DNA from 3 places in the Thalassolituus sp. ST750PaO-4 genome. Region 1 is predicted to be linked to each of the others. Evidence: predicted binding sites of a transcription regulator. Region 1 holds the regulator's gene; each other region holds the start of a gene.
What was found. Region 1 encodes sigma-54, which starts transcription at its own class of promoters, with help from an activator protein. Its sites were predicted from a motif close to TGGCACNNNNNTTGCTNT; they were not measured.
Positions count from the first base shown of each region.

Region 1 (7,826 bases):
GTCCGCTCAATCTGGCACCAACCTCTTCCACCACCTGCGCACTGGTGATGGGTGATGCGCTGGCCGTTGCCCTGCTGGAAGCCCGTGGTTTTACCGCCGAAGATTTTGCCTTCTCTCATCCGGGCGGCTCACTCGGCCGTCGCCTGCTGCTGAAAGTGGAAGACATTATGCACAGTGGCGATCAGATTCCGGTGGTTTCCCCTTCCGCCACGCTGTCTGAAGCCCTGCTGGTTGTAACCTCCAAAGGTCTGGGCATGACCACCGTGCAGGATAACGGCAAGCTGACCGGTATTTTCACCGACGGTGACCTGCGTCGTGCCATTGATCACGGAGTTGATATCCATACCGCTACCATGGCCGATGTGATGACCGTCGGTGGCAAAACCACCACGCCCGGCACTCTGGCTGCTGAAGCGCTGAAGCTGATGGAAGACAACAAAATCAACGCCCTGGTCGTTAAAAATGGCGACGACACGGTTGGCGTCATCAATATGCACGATCTGCTGCGCGCGGGCGTAATCTGATGCGCAAGCGTTATCTGCTGTTACTGCTGACCCTGATCTTTGGTCTGGCTCTGCTGGCAGTGGATCGCTACACCCAGGAGCAGACGCCCCCCCTGAGTGAGCAGCAGAATCATGAACCGGATTACTATGGCGAAGGCCTGTACAACCGCCAGTACGACAGTAATGGCGAATTACAGCAAACCTTTGTTGCAGCACGTTCAACCCATTATCCGCAGACGAAAAGCACCCTTTTTACCGGGCCGCTGCTGATGTCAGACGATGATGACGGCCAGACCTGGCAGGTCAATGCCCGCGAAGGAACACTACAGGATAACGAGCAGTCGCTGCGCCTTGTAGGTCAGGTCGAAATCCGGCCGCTCGATCCGGCCGACGCTGCGGACGATATTCTGATCGAAACCAGCATCCTGACCTACCACAGCCGCCAGCAACTGGCCGAGACTGATCAGCCGGTAACCATTACAAGCCCGCAAACACATATCAATGCAACCGGTATGACACTGGATATCGCGCGTCAGCGCATGGAATTCAAATCACAGGTGGATAGCCGCTATGTTCCGCAATAATCATCGTTTTCTGGCCGGCCTGTTTGTCCTGTGCAGCGCAGCCTCTGCTTATGCCTTACCCGACGACTGGCAGCAGGAAATGGTCATTCTCTCTGACCACGCTGAGCTCGACCGCAAGGCTGGCGTTGTTATTTATGAAGGCAATGTGATTCTGACTCAGGGAACCCTGCGCATCGAATCGGAGCGCCTGCTGATTATCCGCACCGATAACACACTGGAAAAAGCCGTTGCCGAAGGGACAGCGAAAAAACCGGCACGCTATCAGCAACAGATCAATCCGGGAAAACCCCTGACCAAAGCACACGGCCAGCGCATTGATTACTTTGCCCGGCAACGTGAAGTCAACATTCAGGGCAATGCTCAACTGCAGCAGGACGGCAACCTGTTCAGTGGTGAGCGCATCCTCTATGACATGACCAAAGAAACCGTCAGCGCCAGCGGCGGCACCAGTACCTCCGGCCAGACTGGTGGTAATGGCGAAAAACAACGAATCAAAGTCGTGATTCAGCCACAGGCTCCGGCAGAACCTGCCACCGATAACAGCAAGCCAGTACAGGAACAGCCATGAAGACCCTGAAAGCCGAAAACCTGGCGAAAAGCTATAACGGCCGGGAAGTGGTAAAAGATGTATCCATGTCTGTGCAAAGCGGTCAGATCGTTGGCCTGCTGGGACCCAACGGGGCCGGTAAGACCACCTGTTTCTACATGATTGTGAATCTGGTGCAGGCTGACAAAGGCCGCATCAAAATTGACGACGAAGACATCAGTCATCTGCCGATGCACGGCCGGGCGCAGAAAGGCATTGGCTATCTGCCGCAGGAAGCCTCCATTTTCCGCAAATTAAGTGTGGCCGATAATATTCTCGCCATTCTCGAAACCCGCAAAGACCTCAACCGTGCACAGCGTCTGGAAAAACTGGAAGAGCTGCTGAATGAGTTTCATATTCAGCATATCCGCAGCAGTCTGGGCATGGCCTTATCCGGTGGTGAACGACGCCGGGTCGAGATTGCCCGCGCGCTGGCGGCTGAGCCGTCCTTTATTCTGCTTGATGAGCCGTTCGCCGGGGTTGACCCGATTTCTGTAGCTGACATCATGGACATCATCCGACAGCTCAAGGCACGTGGCATCGGCGTACTCATTACCGACCACAACGTAAGGGAAACTCTGGCTATCTGTGAGAAAGCCTATATTGTCGGGGGTGGCCATATCATCGCCGAAGGCACCGCTGAACAGGTATTGGCCAGCGAGCAGGTACGCAAAGTGTACCTGGGTGAGGATTTCCGCCTGTGATGGCAAGCCCTGCTGCAGGGAAGTGGCTGATGATCCAAAGCAAAGGAAGATGCACAAAAGATTCCAAGGTTTACCGCTTGGCGTATAATGCACAGACTATGCCGATACTGAGTGATTACTGAACTTTTATGAAAGCGTCTCTTCAGTTAAAGATGGGTCAGCACCTGACCATGACCCCTCAGTTGCAACAAGCCATCCGCCTGCTTCAGCTGTCTACCCTCGATCTGCAGCAGGAGATTCAGGAAGCCCTCGATTCCAACCCGATGCTCGAAGTAGAAGAACACGAGCACGATGACCTGCCCGATCTGTCCCGCAACAGCGATCACGACACCAGCAGCAGCCACGAAGTCAGCAGTCAGGACGACAGCCACAACGACACTCCGGAACTGGATGAACAGTGGTCGCAGGAACAACTCCCCGACGACCTGCCGGTCGACAGTCAGTGGGAAGATACTTACCAGACCACCGCCAGCGTTGCCTCCGGCAGCAGCAGTAATGCCATCGACGACGATTTCGATTACGACTCGCGCCACGCCAGCACCGAAGATCTGCAGGATCATCTGCTGTGGCAACTCAATCTGACTCCTATGTCAGATACCGACCGCGAGATCGCCCTGATGCTGATCGATGGTGTGGATGACGACGGCTATCTGCACACCACCGTCGAAGATATTCTGGAAAGCATGGACCCGGCTCTGGACGTCGAAGAAGACGAAGTCATGGCCGTACTGCACCGCCTGCAGCAGTTTGATCCGGCCGGTGCTTTTGCCCGCGATCTGCGTGAATGCCTGCTGCTGCAACTGCAGCAACTGCCGGCTGAGACCCCATGGCTGAACGAAGCCAAAATGGTCATCCGCGATTATATCGAGCTGCTGGGCAGCAAGGATTACCCAACGCTGATGCGCAAAACCAAGCTGCGCGAAGAAGACCTTAAAGCCGTGCTGCGGCTGATTAAAGAACTGAATCCCAAGCCAGGTGCCGGCATCAGTGCCGAGCAGGCCGAATACGTGGTGCCCGACGTGCTGGTACGCAATATCCGCGACGAATGGCGGGTTGAGCTGAATCCGGATATCGCCCCCAAGCTGCGCGTTAACGCCGATTACGCCTCACTGGTACGCCGTTCCGATAACAGCACCGACAACGCCTTCTTGCGCGACCACCTGCAGGAAGCGCGCTGGTTTATCAAAAGTCTGCAAAGCCGCAACGAAACCCTGCTGAAAGTAGCCACCAAAATCGTCGAGTATCAGATCGAGTTTTTCGAACAGGGCGAAGAAGCAATGAAGCCGCTGGTGCTGCACGATATTGCCGAAGCCGTTGGTATGCATGAATCCACCATTTCCCGGGTAACCACCCAGAAATACATGCACACGCCACGCGGAATCTTCGAGCTGAAGTACTTTTTCTCCAGCCATGTCAGTACCGATGGCGGCGGCGAATGTTCCTCCACCGCAATCCGTGCCATGATTAAAAAACTGATTGCTGAAGAAAATGCCCGCAAACCGCTGAGCGACAACAAAATCGCCGCAGTGTTGGGTGAAAAAGGCATTCAGGTGGCACGGCGCACGGTAGCCAAATACCGTGAGGCTATGATGATTCCGCCTTCGAACGAACGTAAACAATTGATTTAAAAAACAACAAGCCAGCAACAAGGAGTCTGGACATGAAGATTAATATCAGCGGTCACCACGTTGACGTTACCGAATCTCTGCAAGCGTACGTAGACGAAAAAATGTCCAAGCTGGGACGCCACTTTGACAACATCACCAACGGCCAGGTAACCCTGACCGTTATTAAAGAGCGCATGATTGCTGAAGCCACCATCCACGTCAGCGGTGCCGACCTGCACGCCAGCGCTGAGCACGATGATATGTATGCCGCAATCGATCAGATGACCGACAAGCTCGACCGTCAGGTACTGAAACACAAAGAAAAACTGGTGGCGCGGCAACACGGACAAGGCTGATTAATGGACATTCGCATCGAGGATATCCTCACACCGGAACGCAGTCTGATAGATGCTCCGGTTTCCAGTAAAAAGAAATTACTGGAGTACCTGGCAGGTTTTATCGCAGAACAACTCAGCGACAGCTCTGCCGACGATATTTACGAGCGATTACTCAGCCGTGAACGCCTCGGCAGCACCGGGATTGGCGAAGGTATTGCCATTCCCCACTGCCGGCTGAAGCAGTGCGACCAGGCGATGGGCGTACTGCTGCGTCTGGTGGAGCCGGTGGATTACGACGCCATTGACCGCAAGCCGGTCGATCTGGTGTTTGCTCTGCTGGTTCCCGAAGAAGCTACTGAACAGCACCTGCAGGTTCTGGCGATGCTGGCACGCAACTTCAGCGAGCCGGCCTACCGCGAGGCACTGCGCAAAGCGCCGGATGCGCAACGGTTTTATCAGCGGGCGCTGAGCGGACAACCGGGCTGACATCAGCCCAACGGGCAATGGAGGAGCACAGCAATGCGTTTAGTGGTGATCAGCGGCCGGTCCGGCTCAGGAAAATCCAGTGCTCTGCACGTACTGGAAGATCTGGGCTTCTACTGCATTGATAACCTGCCGGTTGCTTTGTTGCCAGCGCTGGCCCGCCAGACCGAAAGCGAAGAAAAACTGGCCAAAGTCGCCGTCAGTGTTGACGCCCGCAATCTGCCCCATGCCTTCGACAATATCCACGATGTACTGCACCAGCTGCCCAGCGAAGAATACCAGCTGGATGTCGTCTATCTCGACGCCAGCGAAGAAGTGCTGCTGCAGCGCTTCAGCTCCACCCGGCGTAAGCACCCACTGACCAGTAAAAGCACATCTCTGGCCGAAGCCATCGATAAAGAGCGCCTGCTGCTGGAGCCTATCGCCAACCTTGCCGATCTGACGCTGGATACCACCAGCATGTCTGTGCATGAGCTGCGCAGCCTGATTAAATTGCGGGTGGCGGATAAAACCAGCACCGATATCGCCATTCTGTTTGAATCTTTCGGCTTCAAGCATGGCATCCCGATTGATGCCGATTATGTATTCGATGTCCGCAACCTGCCCAACCCTTACTGGGACCCGGCACTGCGCGCCTTTACCGGGCGCGACCCGGCAATCATTGATTTCCTTGCCCGGGAGCCTCAGGTTGGACAAATGCAGCAGGACATCAGCGGGTTTATTCAGCGCTGGCTGCCTGCCTTTGTCGATGCCAACCGCAGCTATATGACCATTGCCATCGGCTGCACCGGCGGGCAGCACCGCTCCGTTTACCTGGCAGAGCAACTTAAGGCAGAATTCTGTCATCATTACAGCAATGTTCAGGTCCGCCACCGCGAGCTGGGCAGTGCCGACATTCATCAGGACTGATACGGATGACCAGCACCGAAATCACCATCATCAATAAGCTGGGCCTGCACGCCCGCGCAGCCGCCAAGCTGGTTTCCACCGCCGCTGCTTATTCCTGCCAGATCAAAGTCGGTTACCCCGACCGCATGGTCGACGGTAAAAGCATTATGGCGGTGATGATGCTGGCCGCCAGCAAAGGCACCAACATACATATCCATGCTGAAGGCCAGGATGCTGAACACGCACTGGCCGCCCTGATTGATCTTATTAACCGGCGTTTTGACGAAGAAGAATAGCCCGGCAAAACAATCTTCTACGCGCAATTCTGCGAGTAGTTTCGTGGTATCAGAGGCCTAATCAGGCTAGAATCTGAGCATTCAACCATCCCCTGGACCGAACCGACGCATGGCACAGCAGACCGAAAAGGCTAAAGCCAAGTTACACAGCCTGACCGCCGCGCTGGAAAGTGGTGCGCTGGCGCAGGTGCGTCGCATCCTGAATTCGGGTCTGGCACCGGTTGATATCGCCCACCTGATCGAATCTTCTCCGCCTAAAGCCCGTAAGCTGCTGTGGGAACTGGTCGATAAGGAACTCGAAGGCGAGGTCATGCAGAACCTCAGCGAAGAGCTGCAAAGCCACTTCCTGAGCGACATGAGTGCGGAAGAAGTTGTCGACCTGACCGCCGACCTCGACACCGATGACGTGGCCGACATGCTGCAGCAGCTGCCTGAGCGTGTAACTCAGGAAGTTCTGGAGTCGATGGACCACCAGGACCGCGCCCGTCTCGAAGCCGTTCTGGGCTATCCGGAAGACAGCGCCGGTGGTCTGATGAACACCGATACCGTGACCATTCGTCCGGATATCACCCTTGAGGTTGTACTGCGCTACCTGCGCCGCCACAAATCCCTGCCCGCTATGACCGATAACCTGTTGGTGGTTAACCGCCAGAACGAATTTATCGGCACGCTGGCGATCAGCAAACTGCTGGTCAGCGACCCGCAACAGACCGTGCGTGAAGTGATGAGCACCGACGCGCGGGTTATTCAGGCAACCCAGCACGAGAGCGAAGTTGCCAAACTGTTTGAACGCCACGATCTGGTCTCGGCGCCAGTTGTCGATGCTGCCGGCATGCTGCTTGGCCGTATCACCATCGATGACGTGGTTGACGTTATCCGCGAAACTGCGGATCACTCGCTGATGAGTATGGCCGGTCTGGATGACGAAGAAGATACCTTCGCCCCGACGCTGAAAACCAGCCGCCGCCGTGCTGTCTGGCTGGGCATTAATCTGCTCACCGCACTGGCCGCCTCTGCGGTGATCGGCCTGTTTGATAAAACCATCGAGCAGGTTGTGGCTCTTGCTGTTTTAATGCCTATTGTCGCCAGCATGGGCGGTATCGCCGGCAGTCAGGTGCTGACTCTGGTTATCCGTGGCCAGGCACTTGGCCATCTCAGCGGCAGCAACTTCCGCTGGCTGTTTAACCGCGAAATAATGGTCGCCGCCATTAATGGCGTGCTCTGGGCTGTGGTTATCGCCTTAATTACATACGCCTGGTTCCGTGACCCGGCGATCGCCCTGATTATCGGCGCGGCCATTATCATCAATCTGATGGTGGCGGCAATGGCCGGCGCCAGTCTGCCACTGCTGCTCAAGGCCCGTGGCATCGATCCCGCCCTGGCTGGCAGCGTGGTGCTGACCACCGTCACCGACGTGATCGGCTTTCTATCTTTCCTGGGGTTAGCTACCCTGTTCTATCTGTAACCTGCATTTAAAGTACCCCTGATGAACGAATCTGATTACCCGGACGACGAGATCGAATACGTCAGTAAGTCCGAAATGAAGCGCGAAGCAGAGCGCTGGCAAGAACTGGGCAAACGTCTGACTGAGCTGAATGCTGCCAAGTGGAAAGAGCTGCCGATCAGCGAAACCCTGTACAACGCTCTGGTGGAAAACGCCAGGCTGAAGCAGCACGAAGCCAAGCGTCGTCATATGCAGTACATTGGCCGTCTGGTTGGTGATGAAGACCGGGATGCGATTCAGGCAAAACTCGACCTGTTTGATCCGTCCAGCGAAGCCTACGGCCGCCGCATCCGCCAGCAGGAATTGTGGCGTAACCGTCTGGTCAGCGACAGC
Region 1 is NZ_JABVCB010000008.1:38,895-46,720, reverse strand. It holds gene HUF18_RS09635 (KpsF/GutQ family sugar-phosphate isomerase) at 1-524, shown strand, start outside; gene lptC (LPS export ABC transporter periplasmic protein LptC) at 524-1,087, shown strand; gene lptA (lipopolysaccharide transport periplasmic protein LptA) at 1,074-1,655, shown strand; gene lptB (LPS export ABC transporter ATP-binding protein) at 1,652-2,377, shown strand; gene HUF18_RS09615 (RNA polymerase factor sigma-54) at 2,506-4,005, shown strand; gene hpf (ribosome hibernation-promoting factor, HPF/YfiA family) at 4,038-4,340, shown strand; gene ptsN (PTS IIA-like nitrogen regulatory protein PtsN) at 4,344-4,808, shown strand; gene rapZ (RNase adapter RapZ) at 4,842-5,714, shown strand; gene HUF18_RS09595 (HPr family phosphocarrier protein) at 5,720-5,989, shown strand; gene mgtE (magnesium transporter) at 6,099-7,454, shown strand; gene yjgA (ribosome biogenesis factor YjgA) at 7,476-7,826, shown strand, end outside.

Region 2 (7,826 bases), on a different contig from region 1:
TGGCAGCCAGACACCTGTCAGTTTCAGCCATAAAGGCGAAATGCTGAATCTGACCTATGAATCGCCCTCTCTGTTGCGCTGCCAGAACTGCCATCAGGTTAAAATCAATGACCAGCTCAGTTTTGTGCCCATTGGTCCGAAGATCCGCCATCTGAATCAGACTATTGAAGTGAATGGCCAGCCGGTAAACCAGCTTGAGCACTGGCAGTCTCTGGGGCTTATTACCTTGCCGGCCGGTGAGCATCCTTATGCACCTGACTGGCGCGATACATCAGCACCGCTGCAACAACGTGCCAAAGCCTATCTGGATATTAACTGCGCTCACTGCCACAACGACAACGGCGCCGCCGCCCTTTCCGGCCTGCGGCTGGAATACTGGCGCACCGCCATTGACTATACCCATGGTGTCTGCAACTCGGCCCATGGCTGGCGTGGCGGAGGCTTTGATATCTGGCCCGGGCGCGGTAATGACTCCAGCCTGCCGTTACGCATGGAATTAAACGGTGCAGCCGACCGGATGCCGCCGATAGGACGCAGCGTGCCCGACAAAGACGCCGTCGCCTTAATACGGGCCTGGATCGATACCCTGCCCGCTCAGGACTGTGCCAGCGGCTGAAACGGCCACCAGCAGCTTTGCACCAGAACAGAGCGATCTCATATCGCTCTGCCGCTTTACAGCGCAGGCAGTCTGCCTCAACCCTGCTCCCTGACCGGCTCAGAGGCTTTTCCCTGTCCCCAGGCCCGTTAATCTGATCAGCGGCTGCACAACCGTCAGCTGCACTTCCGTTTATTAACCGATATTTCACATCTGGTATTCATCTTGCACCAGCACTGAGCAAAGCCTTTATTTATTTGCAAAGAAGGATTCATTTCCGTGCAGGATCTTCACAGCGTTGCCTATTTTCTGAACCTCGGTCAGCAACAGGAAATACAGGAACTTGAACAGTTTGCCCGTACCGGCCAACTGGTGATTGCCATCAGCAATCTGTTGCATCAGCTGCAGTACGAACGCGGATTATCCAACCGCTTTCTTGGCAGTGCTGGCCTGCGCTGCCAGCAAGAACTGCAACAACAGTGGCACAGCAGCAATGAGCAACTGGCGCTGTTTCATAAAGCTCTGGCCAACTTACTGCCAGAGCACGGGCAGCATGCCTTTCCCGCACGCTGGTTCCGCCGTCTGGGTTATGCCCTGCACAGTCTCGAACGACTGCCACAACTGCGGCAGGATGTAGAACAGCTGAAATTCAATACCACCGTTGCCATCAAAGCCTATTCCGAAATGATTCAGAGCTTACTGGCCGTGGTGTTCGAGGCCGCAGGCAACGCGGCCGATGAAATAACCGCACGTATTCTCGTCGCCATGTTTAATTTAATGCAGGGCAAAGAGCTGGCCGGACAGGAACGCGCCTGTGGGGCTGCCGGATTTTCCGCTCACGAATTTGACCCCGGCCTGCGTCAGCGCCTGACACAATTAATCGACCGCCAGGATCGCTGTTTCCATATTTTCAGCGATTATGCCAGTGACGAAGCTCTGAGCGCCTGGGAACAGGTTCAGCGCGGTGAATTCCAGCTCGAATTTGAACGCCTGCGGCGTCTGGCCCTGACCGCCGGCCCCCAGTCACTGGCGGCAGCGGATTATGATGTGCGCTGGTTTATCTGCTGTTCTGAACGGCTGGATGCCATCAAATATGTCGAAGAAGTGTTGGAAACCCAACTCCTCTCCCACAGCCAGCAACGCATTCTTGCGGTACGCGAAGCAGCATTGAGTCCCGACCAACAAGGCAACGACCTGCAACGCGGAGCGTTCGACGATGTTCCTTCGTTTGCTCTGTACGTCAGCCATTCACAGTCCGCCGGGCATGAGTCAGACCATGCTCTCAGCGGTCCCGATGACGATATGGTACATAACGTCAGTAAGCCGGTGGTCGAATTAATCGAAGCTCAGGGCCAACGCTTAAAAAGCCTGAATGATGAACTGGATGCCGCCCGTACAGAACTGCATGAGCGCAAACTGATTGACCGCGCCAAACGTGAACTGATTCAGCGCCGCCAGATGAGCGAACAGGAAGCCTATGCGTTATTACGCAGTATGGCGATGAATCAGAACCGCCGTCTGGTGGATGTTGCCGCCGGTTTATTAAGCATGACCGAGCTTCTTTAAATCAGGTTGTGTACTGCACCAAGTCGCAGCACCAGCGCATAACCTGCTCTTCAGCAGAGCAAAAAAAATCCTTGCCGTAAAAACGCAGGGATTTTTTTATTCCCGACAACCGCTTTTAAAAGCCTTACGGTTGATTGCAATCCAAATAAAAACAGGAAGTTAGCGGATTAAAATGCGTTAAAAACGCCATAGACGGACATTGTCCGAAAACTCTGGCACGCTTCTGGCAATACTTATTCTGAATTTCTTATTCAGTGCATACCCAATGGCGGGTAACCGTACTGACACATTTTAACAGCAAAGGCGCTTACAACGGGCAACCGTTGTGGCGCCTTTTTTTTGTTGCCAAGAAAGGGGAAGACCATGCAAGGACTGAACACTCTGCGCCGCACACTGATAAAAAGTGCATTGATTCTGACCACAGGTCTGGCCAGTGGTTTATCGGCATTATCGATACCACTCAGTCATGCTGATGATTATCCGGAAAAAGAAGAGCTTAAATTCGGTTTTATTAAATTAACCGATATGGCACCGCTGGCTATTGCCTATGAAAAGGGTTTCTTTGAGGACGAAGGCTTGTATGTCACCCTCGAAGCACAGGCAAACTGGAAAGTACTACTCGACCGCGTGATTGATGGCCAGCTGGATGGCGCCCATATGCTGGCGGGCCAGCCATTGGGCGCAACCATTGGGTTTGGTACCAAAGCCGATATCATTACCGCCTTCAGTATGGATTTAAACGGCAATGCCATTACCGTTTCCAATGATGTCTGGCAGCAAATGAAACCCTTTATCCCCAAAGATGCTGAAGGAAAACCCGTACACCCGATTAAAGCCGATTACCTGAAACCAGTCATAGAAAAATACAAAGCCCAGGGTAAGCCATTTAATATGGGCATGGTTTTTCCGGTATCCACCCACAACTACGAATTACGCTACTGGCTGGCGGCTGGCGGTATTAACCCGGGTTATTACGCACCGTCGAAAGGCGACACCTCCGGTCAGCTGAATGCTGATGCCCTGCTTTCGGTTACACCGCCACCACAAATGCCGGCAACGATGGAAGCCGGTACGATTTATGGTTATTGCGTAGGCGAACCCTGGAACCAGCAGGCCGTCTTTAAAGGCATCGGTGTTCCGGTGATTACCGACTACGAAATCTGGAAAAACAATCCGGAAAAAGTATTTGGCGTCAACAAAACCTGGGCAGAAAAATATCCGAACACTCACAAGCGTGTGGTCAAAGCACTGATCCGTGCTGCCGCCTGGCTTGATGAAAACAATAATGCCAACCGCGAGGAGGCAGTAAAAATTCTGGCCAAGCCACAGTATGTAGGCGCCGATTACAAAGTGATTGCTAACTCCATGACCGGTACTTTCGAATATGAAAAAGGCGATAAGCGCTCTGTACCGGATTTCAATGTCTTTTTCCGCTACAACGCCACCTACCCTTATTACTCCGATGCCATCTGGTATCTGACACAGATGCGCCGCTGGGGCCAGATTGCCGAAGCTAAATCGGATGACTGGTACAAAGACATCGCGAAAAAAGTGTATCGCCCTGACATTTACGCAGAAGCAGCCAAAGCACTTATTGCTGAAGGTAAAGCCGATGCCAAAGACTTCCCTGACTTCAGCAATGAAAGCGGCTTCCGTGCCCCACAAACGGAATTTATCGACAACATCACCTATGACGGTCAGCAACCGAATGCTTACCTGCAGAAGTTTGCTATCGGCCTGAAAGGCGAGCAAAAGCTGTAACACAGGGAATAAGCCGGCTGTTTTAACAGCCGGACTAAAACAGCCGGAAACCATCACACATTCATCGAAATTGTGCAGTCAACTGAATCCGTCAAGGAGATCCTATGAGCATTGCCCTGACCCAAACATTAAGCAAAATAAGCTGGCTGGAACCGATGATTAAAGCCGCTCAGGGAGAAAACCGCAGCCAGAACCTGAGCATTATTGCCAAAGCCATCGGCATTCCTCTGGCAGGGATTCTGGTGTTTTTAATGATCTGGCATGCGGCCGCATCAAGCATTAACACTTCTCTGGGAAAATTCCCCGGACCTGCCGATGTCCTGATCCAGAGTAAAACCCTGATCAGCGAACATATTACAGAGCGTGAAAAAGCAGCCGCTTTTTACCAGCGCCAGGATGAACGTAATGCCCGGCGTCTGGCACAGGACCCGGACTATATCGTCAAAATCCGCGACTACACCGGTAAGCCAACCTACGTCGATCAGATTGGTACCAGCCTGATTACAGTTCTGAGCGGTTTTCTGATTGCCTCACTGATCGCCATTCCGCTGGGTATTGTTATTGGTTTAAGTGCCAACCTGTACTCGGCATTTAACCCGGTGATTCAGATTTTCAAACCGGTATCACCTCTGGCCTGGCTGCCACTGGTCACTATGGTGGTCAGTGCTGTCTATGTCAGCGATGACCCGGTTGTAGCAAAGTCTTTTGTCACTTCCATGATTACCGTCATGCTCTGCTGCCTGTGGCCAACCGTTATTAATACCGCCGTGGGCGTCGCCTCTATTTCTCAGGATTTAAAAAATGTCAGTCAGGTGCTGCGTTTAAGCTGGCTGACTCATGTACGGAAAATTGTTTTACCTGCCGCTATTCCGATGATGTTTACCGGCCTTCGTCTGTCGTTGAGTATCGCCTGGATGGTGCTGATTGCTGCGGAAATGCTGGCACAAAACCCCGGACTCGGAAAATTCGTCTGGGACGAATTCCAGAACGGCAGCTCAAATTCCCTCGGCCGTATTATGGTCGCGGTTATTACCATCGGCTTAATTGGTTTTGCCCTTGACCGCATTATGTTGCTGCTGCAACGGAGCGTTTCCTGGGATAAGTCCGCCACCTTACGCTGAGAACCGGAGAAAATTATGAACCCACTACTCGAACTGACTCAGGTAGGCATTGAATTCAGCACCGCAAAAGGCAGTTTCCGCGCGTTGCAGAGTGTCGATCTGAAGATTAATAAAGGTGAGTATATTTCACTGATCGGCCACTCCGGCTGCGGCAAATCCACCGTGCTGAATATTGTTGCCGGTCTGCTGCAGGCAACCGAAGGCGGCGTAGTTCTGAATGGTAAAGAAGTGAACGAGCCAGGCCCTGAACGTGCGGTGGTATTTCAGAACCACTCCCTGCTGCCCTGGCTCAGTGCTTATGAAAATGTCGAGCTGGCAGTAAAACAGGTATTCCGTGGCAAAAAATCCAAAGCCGAAATGAAAGCCTGGATTGAGCACAACCTGGAGCTGGTGCATATGACCCATGCCATGCATAAACGCCCGGATGAAATTTCCGGTGGCATGAAGCAACGCGTGGGCATCGCCCGGGCACTGGCGATGGAGCCTAAGGTGTTACTAATGGATGAGCCTTTTGGTGCGCTCGACGCCCTGACGCGTGCGCACCTTCAGGATTCATTAATGGACATTCAGAAGGAGCTGAATAACACCGTCATTATGATTACCCATGATGTCGATGAAGCGGTTTTATTGTCTGACCGGATTGTAATGATGACCAATGGTCCCGCTGCCACCATCGGTGAAATTCTGGACATCGATCTGGAACGGCCACGTAACCGCCTGCAGTTAGCCGATGACCCACGCTACAACCATTACCGTCATCAGGTGCTGAGTTTCCTTTATGAAAAACAGCGTAAAACTGATGACAGCCTGCCTGCCACGCAACCCCATGGTCAGGTCTCAGGTTCCCAAATAATAAAAGAAAATCATGAAACCCGCGCGATAAACACCCCGGCCGGGCATTCCCATGCTCATACACCGGATCAGGATAAAGCCAACCAGTTAAAAACTGCCTGATTTTAATCAAATACCGGAGAAAGAATGATGCAAACAAAAAAAACATTGTCAGCTACTGCCCTGAGTTTAGCCATCAGCCAGGTTGTCTTCAGTCAGAGTGTGCTGGCAGAAGATACGGCTGTTGATATGCTGAAAAAAGGTGACGCCATTATTGATCTTCGCCTGCGCTATGAAAGCGTTGATGATGACGATGCTGCCGCTAAAGACTCTGCCACGGCACTCACTCTGCGCTCTCGCCTGGGTTATGAAACAGCCGATTTTAACGGCTTTAAAGTGCTGTACGAAATTGAAGATGTACGCGCCGCTATCGACGACTATGCTCCGGAAAATACCGATTATGATACCGTTGCCGATCCGGAGAACACCGAGATCAACCGTGCTCAGATCAGCTACAGCAAAGATGGCTTCAGCCTTGTAGCCGGTCGTCAGCGTATTATTCTGGATAATGCCCGCTTCGTCGGTAATGTCGGCTGGCGTCAGAATGAACAAACTTTTGATGCGGTAAAAGCGGCTTATAAAACCGGCGATCTTAACCTTCAATACGCTTACATCGATCAGGTTAACGGTATTCTGCGTAAATTTGATGCCGACGTTACCAGCCATTTACTTAATGCCACCTACTCCGGACTCAAAGCCGGAAACCTGACCGGTTACGCCTATTTATTAAAGGATGACGACAGTGATGCCAAGCTGGATACCTATGGTGCGCGCTTTGCCGGAAAAACGGCCGTCAATGATCTGAGCCTGATCTACAGCGCAGAATTTGCTACCCAGTCCAGCGATGATTTTGATGCCAGTTATTATGCCCTGGAAGGCGGCGTGGTGTTGTCCGGCATTACTCTCGCACTGGGCAATGAAACCCTCGGCAGTGATGACGGCGCCTATGGATTCCAGACCCCGTTAGCCACCAAACATGCGTTTAATGGCTGGGCAGACAAATTCCTGGTAACTCCGGCCGATGGCCTGAGTGATACCTATATTAAAGCCACGGGTGCCGTCGCCGGTGTCAAATTGCTGGCCATGTACCATGAGTACAGTGCCGATGAAGGCAATGACGATAAAGGCAGCGAAGTCAATTTCCTCGCCGCCAGAAGCTTTGCTGAGCATTACAGTGCCGGTCTGAAATACGCCGCCTACAGCGCCGGAGATAATGGTAGCGACAGCGACAAAGCCTGGCTGTGGCTGGAAGCAAAATTCTGATTAAGCCTTAAAAAAGCGATACGGCGGTGCCCTGCGGGTACCGCCATCTGTCAGCGAAGGAGATAGAACATGGCGACAAACATTCTGGTGATTATTGGCAATGGTCTGGCAGCCAACCGGGTACTGGAGCAACTGGGCGAGATCCATCCGTTCAGCGCTATTCACGTACTGAGCGACGAGCCTGTTGCTCATTACAATCGCATTATGCTCTCACCACTGCTGGCCGGCGAAACAACGCTGAATGCCATTACGCCACATGATCAAGAGTGGTATCAGAGCCGGCGTATTTCTGTTTATCTAAAGCAGAATGTTGAACGCATTGATACGCTAACCCAGCAGGTTATCTGTTCCGGTGGCGACCATTTTGCTTATGACGCGCTGATACTAGCCACCGGGTCCCGTTCTTTTGTGCCTGATATTCCCGGTGCAGATGCAACCAATGTTGTTGGTTTCCGCAGTCTGCGCGACGTTGACACTATGTTTGAACGCTTGCCGGATATACAGCACGCTACCGTGATTGGTGCCGGATTGTTGGGTGTAGAAGCCGCCACGGGACTTCGCAGCCACGGCATCCAGGTAACCCTGCTGCACCGTAACCCTGTTTTGATGAACCGCCAGATGGATGCCAC
Region 2 is NZ_JABVCB010000007.1:706,872-714,697, reverse strand. It holds gene HUF18_RS09000 (hypothetical protein) at 1-616, shown strand, start outside; gene HUF18_RS08995 (nitrate regulatory protein) at 875-2,161, shown strand; gene HUF18_RS08990 (CmpA/NrtA family ABC transporter substrate-binding protein) at 2,525-3,922, shown strand; gene HUF18_RS08985 (ABC transporter permease) at 4,027-5,043, shown strand; gene HUF18_RS08980 (ABC transporter ATP-binding protein) at 5,059-5,997, shown strand; gene HUF18_RS08975 (alginate export family protein) at 6,022-7,197, shown strand; gene HUF18_RS08970 (NAD(P)/FAD-dependent oxidoreductase) at 7,267-7,826, shown strand, end outside.
Region 2: HUF18_RS08990 (CmpA/NrtA family ABC transporter substrate-binding protein) is a predicted target of sigma-54. The motif match lies at 2,375-2,392, and genes of this name have one in related genera.

Region 3 (7,826 bases), on a different contig from region 1:
GTGCTCGCTTCCTCGGTTACCGGGTTGAGCATTACAAGCTGTTTGTCTTTGTGGTGTCGTCGATGCTGGCCGGTGTGGCCGGAGCCTTATACGTACCTCAGGTCGGCATTATTAATCCGGGCGAATTCGCGCCGATTAATTCCATTGAAATTATTATCTGGGTGGCGGTGGGTGGCCGCGGCACACTGTTTGGTGCGGTTATTGGTGCCATGCTGGTGAATTATGCCAAGACCTATTTTACCGGTGCCTTTGCTGAACTCTGGCTGTTTATGCTGGGTGGCTTGTTTGTGCTGACCACTCTGTATCTGCCGAAAGGCGTGGTGGGTTTATGGGCACAGCTGAAAGAAAAATATCAGCAGAAAAAACATCAGGCAGAGGCCGAAGACAATCCGCCGGCGTTGAATACTGAAACGCAAAGCAAGGCTGCACCTGAGCAGCAGGATAAACTGAACTTTGTGCAGGGAGAAAAAGTATGAGCCTGCAAACGCCAAAGCATATTGATAACCCGGCGGTGCTGTATATGGATGGTGTCAGCGTCAGCTTCGATGGTTTTAAAGCGCTGAATTCGTTATCCATGGTCATCGCTCCGGGTGAAATGCGCGCCATTATCGGGCCGAACGGCGCCGGTAAAACCACCATGATGGATGTGATTACCGGAAAAACCCGCCCTGATACCGGCACCATTATCTTTACCGATAATGCCAACAGTCAGCACGACCTGACCCGCTTTGATGAAGCGGATGTCGCCAACCTCGGCGTCGGCCGTAAATTCCAGAAGCCCAGTGTGATCGAAAGCCTGACGGTATTTGAGAATCTGGAAATGTCGCTGAAAGGCGGACGCAGTATCTGGCAGGCGTTGTTGCATAAACTGACCGCCGAAAAAGCACAGAAGCTGGATGAGATTCTGGCCATGATCGATCTGGCGGATAAACGCGATGAACTGGCCGGTAATTTATCCCATGGTCAGAAGCAGTGGCTGGAAATCGGCATGCTGCTCGGACAGGAGCCACAGCTGTTGCTGATCGATGAACCGGCCGCCGGTATGACCGATGAAGAAACCATGAAGACCGCCGAACTGTTTAAGCGCCTGGCGCAGAAACATTCATTAATGGTGGTGGAGCACGATATGGATTTTATCGAAGCGCTGGATTGCAAGGTCACTGTGCTGCACGAAGGTCATGTGCTGGCGGAAGGTTCGCTGGCAACGGTGAAAACTAACCCACAGGTGATCGAAGTCTATCTGGGACGCTGATCCGGTTACGGAGGATGATGGGATGTTAAATGTAAACCAACTGGATGTTTCTTATGGCGCGAGTCAGGCGCTGTATAACGTCTGCATGAGTGCCGCTGTCGGTAAGGTCACCTGTGTGCTGGGGCGCAACGGTGTGGGTAAAACCACGTTAATGAAAGCGCTGTCGGGCCACCTGAGTGCCGGTAAAGGGGATATTCAGTGGCAGGGTACGTCGCTGAACGGCATCGCTCCCTTTGATCGTGCACGTCAGGGCATTGCCTATGTCCCACAGGGCCGGGATATTTTTTCTCAGCTGACGGTGGAAGAAAATCTGCAGACGGCATTTTCAGCGCTGCCGAAAAGTCAGCGCCGTATCGACCCGGAAATCTATTCGCTGTTTCCGGTGCTGCAGCAAATGCTGAAACGCCGTGGCGGTGATTTATCCGGCGGACAGCAGCAACAACTGGCGATTGCCCGGGCGTTATTGCTGAAACCCAAACTGCTGATTCTGGATGAACCGACCGAAGGGATTCAGCCCTCCATTATTAAAGACATCGGCAGTGTGATTAAGCTGCTGCGTGATCGCGGCGAAATGGCCATTGTGCTGGTTGAGCAGTATCTTGATTTTGCCGCCGAACTGGCGGATGAATTTATTATTCTGGAGCGGGGGCGGGTGGTGGCATCCGGCGCTGGCAGCGAGTTAGCCAGCTCGCAGCAGGCGAAAGAGCTGCTGGCGATTTAGCGCGGATGCAGATGCACTAATAGAAAAAGCCGGAGCATGCTCCGGCTTTTTTATGCGCTGCTATTACTGCGTCTGATTCTGCTGCTGTTCCAGCTGGCTGAGTTTGCTTTCCAGCTCCGCCAGTTTCGCCTGGGTGCGGCGCAGCGCTTCCGCCTGTACTTCAAATTCTTCACGGCTGATCAGATTGGCGCTGCTCAGCAGGCTCTGTAACTGGCTTTGCAGCATTAAGCGTACATCGGCTGACAGACCGGCCAGTGGGCTTTGTTGCAACAGTTGTTCGACACGGTTACGGATTTGTTCGCTGTTCATCATAGGGCTTCCTTATATACCGGCGGGAGTTTACCACGCCAGGCAATATGGCCCCAGTAGCGGGCGTGACCTGCGATGCCGCCATGCTTTTGCTTTATGTCAATCCGGGCCTTTGCCCCGTTTTATTTCCCCTGACCTGCTTGTGCATCAATTTAGTGCCTATGCTGATTTGCAGGTGCACCAAAAGGGGCTGAAAAACAGCCCGATGCACCGCCGTTGAACTGCTATGAGGGCTTTTTAGCGGATGGTTGTTGCTAACTCCCTGAAAAACCGCATTTTTTAAAAGTTGGCACAGCCGCTGCTATAAGACATGTACAAGGTAAGTACAGAAAGAAAACGGTGCGCTCACCGGTTTACTTAATAAAAGCTTTGAATAACTGATGAAGGAAAAGAACCATGAAAAAACTGTCTCAAGCAATCGCTCTGGCTGGTGTGATGACTGCAGGTCTGGCCGCTGTTTCTACTGCGCAGGCTGAAGTTGAAGTTTCTGCATCGGCTTCTGTTGCCAACATGTACCTGTGGCGCGGTCAGGATCTGAGTGGCTCAAGCGGTGTTCCTGCTGTATCTGGTGATCTGACTGTTAGTGCATCCGGTGCTTACGCTGGTGTATGGGCTTCCAGTGGTGATGCTGTTCTGGGTCAGGAATATGACCTGTTTATCGGTTACGGCGCTGAAATCGGTGATTTCAGCTACGACGTAAGCCTGTGGACTTATGTTTACCCAAGCGTTGCAGAAACCTCTTATGTTGCGGGCGATGACCCGGAAACTAATGACAAGGTTGAAAGTGCTTACGCTGTAACAGCCGCTGGCCGTGGTAATACGTTTGATGCTTCTGACTTCATTGTCAGCCTGGGCTACAAAGGCGCTTCTTTCGCTTACTACAAGCCAGTTGGTGCTGAAAGCGACGATAACTCCAGCTACATGACTCTGGGTTACGAGATGGATGCTTATTCTGTGACTCTGGGTAAAGCCGATGACGGCGATGACAGTGACTACACCCACCTGGATGTAGGTTATGCCTTTAACGACAACATCGCTTTCACTCTGTCCAAAGTAATCGATCAGAGCGCTGATCTGGACAAAGGCGAAGCCGGTATCGATGAAGATCTGAAAGTGGTTGTTTCTTACAGCCTGCCTATCTCTATGTAAAAAGCATACAATGGCCCGTGCCCCCGCATGGGCCATTAATAAAACCTAAACTCGTAGCGTTTAACAAAGGGGTTTTCTATGAAACTCATTACAGCTGTGGTTAAGCCATTCAAACTCGACGATGTGCGTGAAGCGCTGTCAGAGATTGGCGTTCAGGGCATCACAGTGACCGAAGTAAAAGGTTTCGGCCGTCAGAAAGGTCACACTGAACTGTATCGTGGTGCTGAATACGTGGTGGATTTTCTGCCTAAGGTAAAAATTGACGTAGCGGTAGCTGACGACCTGACTGAAAAAGTCATCGAAGCCATCACCAAAGCGGCGAACACCGGCAAGATTGGCGACGGAAAAATCTTCGTTACCAACCTGGAACAAGTCATTCGTATCCGTACCGGTGAAACCGGCGCAGACGCGATCTGATCCTTCCTCATTAAATGAATCAGAGCCTTATGCGGGGGGCTTAGAATGGAAAATAATATTTTCGAACTCCAGTACGCGTTGGATACCTTTTATTTTCTGGTATGCGGTGCGTTAGTAATGTGGATGGCGGCAGGTTTCGCCATGCTGGAAGCGGGTCTGGTCCGCTCTAAAAATACCACTGAAATTCTGACTAAAAACGTCGCTCTGTTTGCGATTGCCTGCACCATGTATCTGGTGTGTGGTTATCAGATTATGTACGGCGGCGGTTACTTCCTGTCTGGTATCACTGAAGTGGATTCTGCTGCAGTACTGGCTGATTTCGCGGCACGTGAAGATGGTTTCCAGGGTGGTTCTATCTACTCCGGCGCTTCAGACTTCTTCTTCCAGGTTGTGTTCGTAGCGACTGCAATGTCCATCGTATCCGGTGCTGTTGCTGAGCGTATGAAGCTGTGGGCTTTCCTGGCGTTTGCGGTAGTTATGACTGCGGTTATCTACCCAATGGAAGGTGCCTGGACCTGGGGCGGTGCTTCTGTGTTCGGCATGTTCAGCCTGGGCGATGACTTTGGTTTCAAAGACTTCGCAGGTTCCGGCATCGTACACATGGCAGGTGCTGCTGCAGCACTGGCTGGTGTGATCCTGCTGGGTGCCCGTAAAGGCAAGTACGGTCCTAACGGTGAAATCCGTGCGATCCCTGGCGCTAACCTGCCACTGGCTACCCTGGGTACTTTCATCCTGTGGATGGGCTGGTTTGGCTTTAACGGTGGCTCTGTACTGAAACTGGGCGACATTGGTAATGCACACGCAGTAGCTGTTGTGTTCATGAACACCAACGCTGCCGCTGCTGGTGGTCTGATCGGTGCTCTGGTTCTGGCTTACATCCTGTTCCGCAAAGCGGACCTGACTATGGCTCTGAACGGTGCTCTGGCTGGTCTGGTTGCTATCACTGCAAGCCCTGATACTCCAACCCCTTTCGCTGCGACCATTATTGGTCTGGTGGGTGGTCTGATCGTGGTACTGTCTATCCTGACTCTGGATAAAATGAAAATCGACGACCCGGTTGGTGCGATCTCTGTACACGGTGTAGTTGGTCTGTACGGTCTGCTGGTTGTACCGGTAACTGCAGACGGCACTACCTTCGGCGGTCAGCTGATGGGTGCGGCAACGATCTTTGTATGGGTATTCGCGGCTTCTTTCATCACCTGGATGCTGCTGAAAGTCATCATGGGTCTGCGTGTGACTGAAGAAGAAGAGTACGAAGGCGTTGATCTGTCTGAGTGCGGTATGGAAGCTTACCCTGAGTTCACCAATAAATAATTGGTCACTCAGCAAGAGCTGAAATAAAAAAGCCGGTCAGGAAACTGACCGGCTTTTTTGTTGGAGCAATAAACCCGGACGAAAACAGAGTGTGAACTACATCAGACATTCTGTGACACACGCTAATGCTAAAGTGCTGTATTTGGCATTTGGTATGTCGTAATTGTGACAGCCCTTTGCAAGAATGCCCGTTCCTGAGAACAGGGATGGTCTCTTTTGCTGCGCAATGGAATCTGCGCATCTGCGTACTCCAGCGTCCTTCCCTGATTTCATTCTGATTCGCCATACCCCATGGCTTACTCTCTGCTTAGGAAGGAACCGATGGAACATTCGATTTTTAAAAAAGCCAAGCTGGCTGCTGCTATTGCTCTTGTCTCCTCTACAACGCTGATGACAGGCTGTTTGTTTGAGGGTGATGAAGCCAAATCCGTAACAACTGCTGAAGTTGGTAATAACTCCGAGCACGTTCAGACTCCAGTCGGTACCGTAATGGGTACTGTAGTCGACACCAATGGTAATCCTGTTAAAGGGGCTAAGATCTATGTGGGTGGTCGTGCGGTCATAACAGGCCCCGGCGGTAACTATGAGCTGCGTAACGTTCCGGTCAGCAACCTGACTGTTACCGGTAAAGGCGACTATGTTGGTGGTGATATCCGCCTGACCATTGTTCCGCCAGCCGGCTTCCTCGGTGCGATTGTGACTGTTGAGCCGACAGCTGTTATTGACGATGGCCGCAGCGATCAGGGTACCACTGACGAAACCAACACGGGTTCAACCAACTACTTTATTGATGGCTTTACAGCGGTTGCTGGTGATGCGGTTCTTCCGGCTGTCGGTTCCGCCGGAGCGACCGTAACTGGTGTTCTGCGCGATAATAAAACCGGAGAAGCCATTCCTAATAAAAGCATTAACCTTGAGCTGCAGGACGTTAATGGCAGTCCGCATACAAATGGTAGCGGTAGTGCTATCTCGTACACCAGCCTGTCTTATCCGGCAACTACCGATGCCAATGGTGCTTTCTCCATCACCGGCGTACCTAATGACTCCGACCTGAACTTTATTGTTGGTGGTTATGCTGTTACAGATGTTGATGCTAATAACTTCGGCGGACAAGGTGTGACCACGGACGATGAGGTTGAAGAAATCCACGTTGGTAACGTATACGTCGAAATGATTGCCAATGCCGATGAGAAGCGCCCATTCGTTACTTCGATTGCAGAAGTGGCCACCAATGCTGCTCGTGCAAAACTGCATGACGACACCACGAATGTTCTGACTGTGCACTTCAGTGAGCAGCTGCAGGCTGCGATGATTGATGCAAACTCAGTCATCGTACGTGATCTGGATGCTGGCGCTTACCTGAACGTAACCACTGCGGTTGCGGCCGATGCGCGCTCAATGACTCTGACTGCAGACAGCAATTTTGTTGCTGGTAATCGTCTCGATATTTACCTGCTGAAAGTCGATTTCCGCGATATGGCGTCTAACCTGCTGGCTGAAGACAGCAGCGTTGCCGCTGACGATATTCTGTACGACTATGCAGATGTTAATGGTAATGATGATTACATTAAACTTCAGGTTAAAGTTTATCGTGAGCTGAATACCAATGCGGCAGTTGTTACCAATCTGACCCAGCTGACCACCGATGACAGCCCATTACGTCTGGCTAATGATCTGGATAACGCCAGCTCTGCATTCGCCGATGTTAACATGGCGCAGGCTCTGAACGGTATTCAGCAGCTGAACAGTGCTGATGACGATGACTTAGCTTCCGGTATTGATACCAAAGAACGTCTGGGTAAACTGGTGGTTGCACTGGATAAAGCGGGTATCGTTGATGCATCATCCGTCATTCAGTTAAATGAAGATGGTACTCCGGATACTTCCAACCTGGGCCTGAACAGTAACTTCTTAGTTGATGTGGCTCGTGTTAGCTTTACTCCAAGCAATGCTTCTACTTACCGCTACTGGATTCAGCGTACTTCCGGCCCAACCCCTGTTGCGACCAATATTGTTATTGATGAGACCAGCAGCCCGGATGCAAAAACGACTAATACTGGAAGTAATTTCGTCCCACCAAATCCGGCGCTGGCAAATACCAATTACGGTATCATCGAACCTAATGACAACAGCGATTATGCCGATTTCGTTGCAACAGATATTGCGTTCCTGATTTCTGCAGTTCAGCCAGGTGATGTGCTGTATATCCAGTCAATGGATGAGTTCGGCAATGAAGGTTCAACAACGTCTATTACACTGGCAGATAATGTTCCGGTAACCACCGGCCTGCAAGACTCTTACCTTGAGCAGGACCTGACTTCCAGCTCGACTGTATTCGGTGAGCAGTATGGTAACGGTGGTGAGCTGGCGAACCCTGATGCCCAGTCATTGATCGGTGCTCCGCTGCTGAACATCAACGCCGGTATGCTGGCTGACCAGGATAACTATGCCGATCCTACGGAGTCTCTGGATGATCTGTACGAGTCCAATGTGACAAACACCACAACCGGTGACTTCTACATTGACCCTGCACTGGGAATCTACGATGCGACCGCTTATGCAGCCTGGAGCACTGATCTGAGCCGTACCATCGCAGTTGCCTTTACCGAAGATTTGGCGTGGGTCGCTCCTGTTGCAGGTGATCTGACTAAGCCTGATGCGGCG
Region 3 is NZ_JABVCB010000005.1:619,929-627,754, forward strand. It holds gene urtC (urea ABC transporter permease subunit UrtC) at 1-476, shown strand, start outside; gene urtD (urea ABC transporter ATP-binding protein UrtD) at 473-1,252, shown strand; gene urtE (urea ABC transporter ATP-binding subunit UrtE) at 1,275-1,973, shown strand; gene HUF18_RS05255 (accessory factor UbiK family protein) at 2,037-2,282, opposite strand; gene HUF18_RS05260 (TorF family putative porin) at 2,679-3,431, shown strand; gene glnK (P-II family nitrogen regulator) at 3,510-3,848, shown strand; gene HUF18_RS05270 (ammonium transporter) at 3,894-5,162, shown strand; gene HUF18_RS05275 (carboxypeptidase-like regulatory domain-containing protein) at 5,484-7,826, shown strand, end outside.
Region 3: HUF18_RS05260 (TorF family putative porin) is a predicted target of sigma-54. The motif match lies at 2,570-2,587, and genes of this name have one in related genera.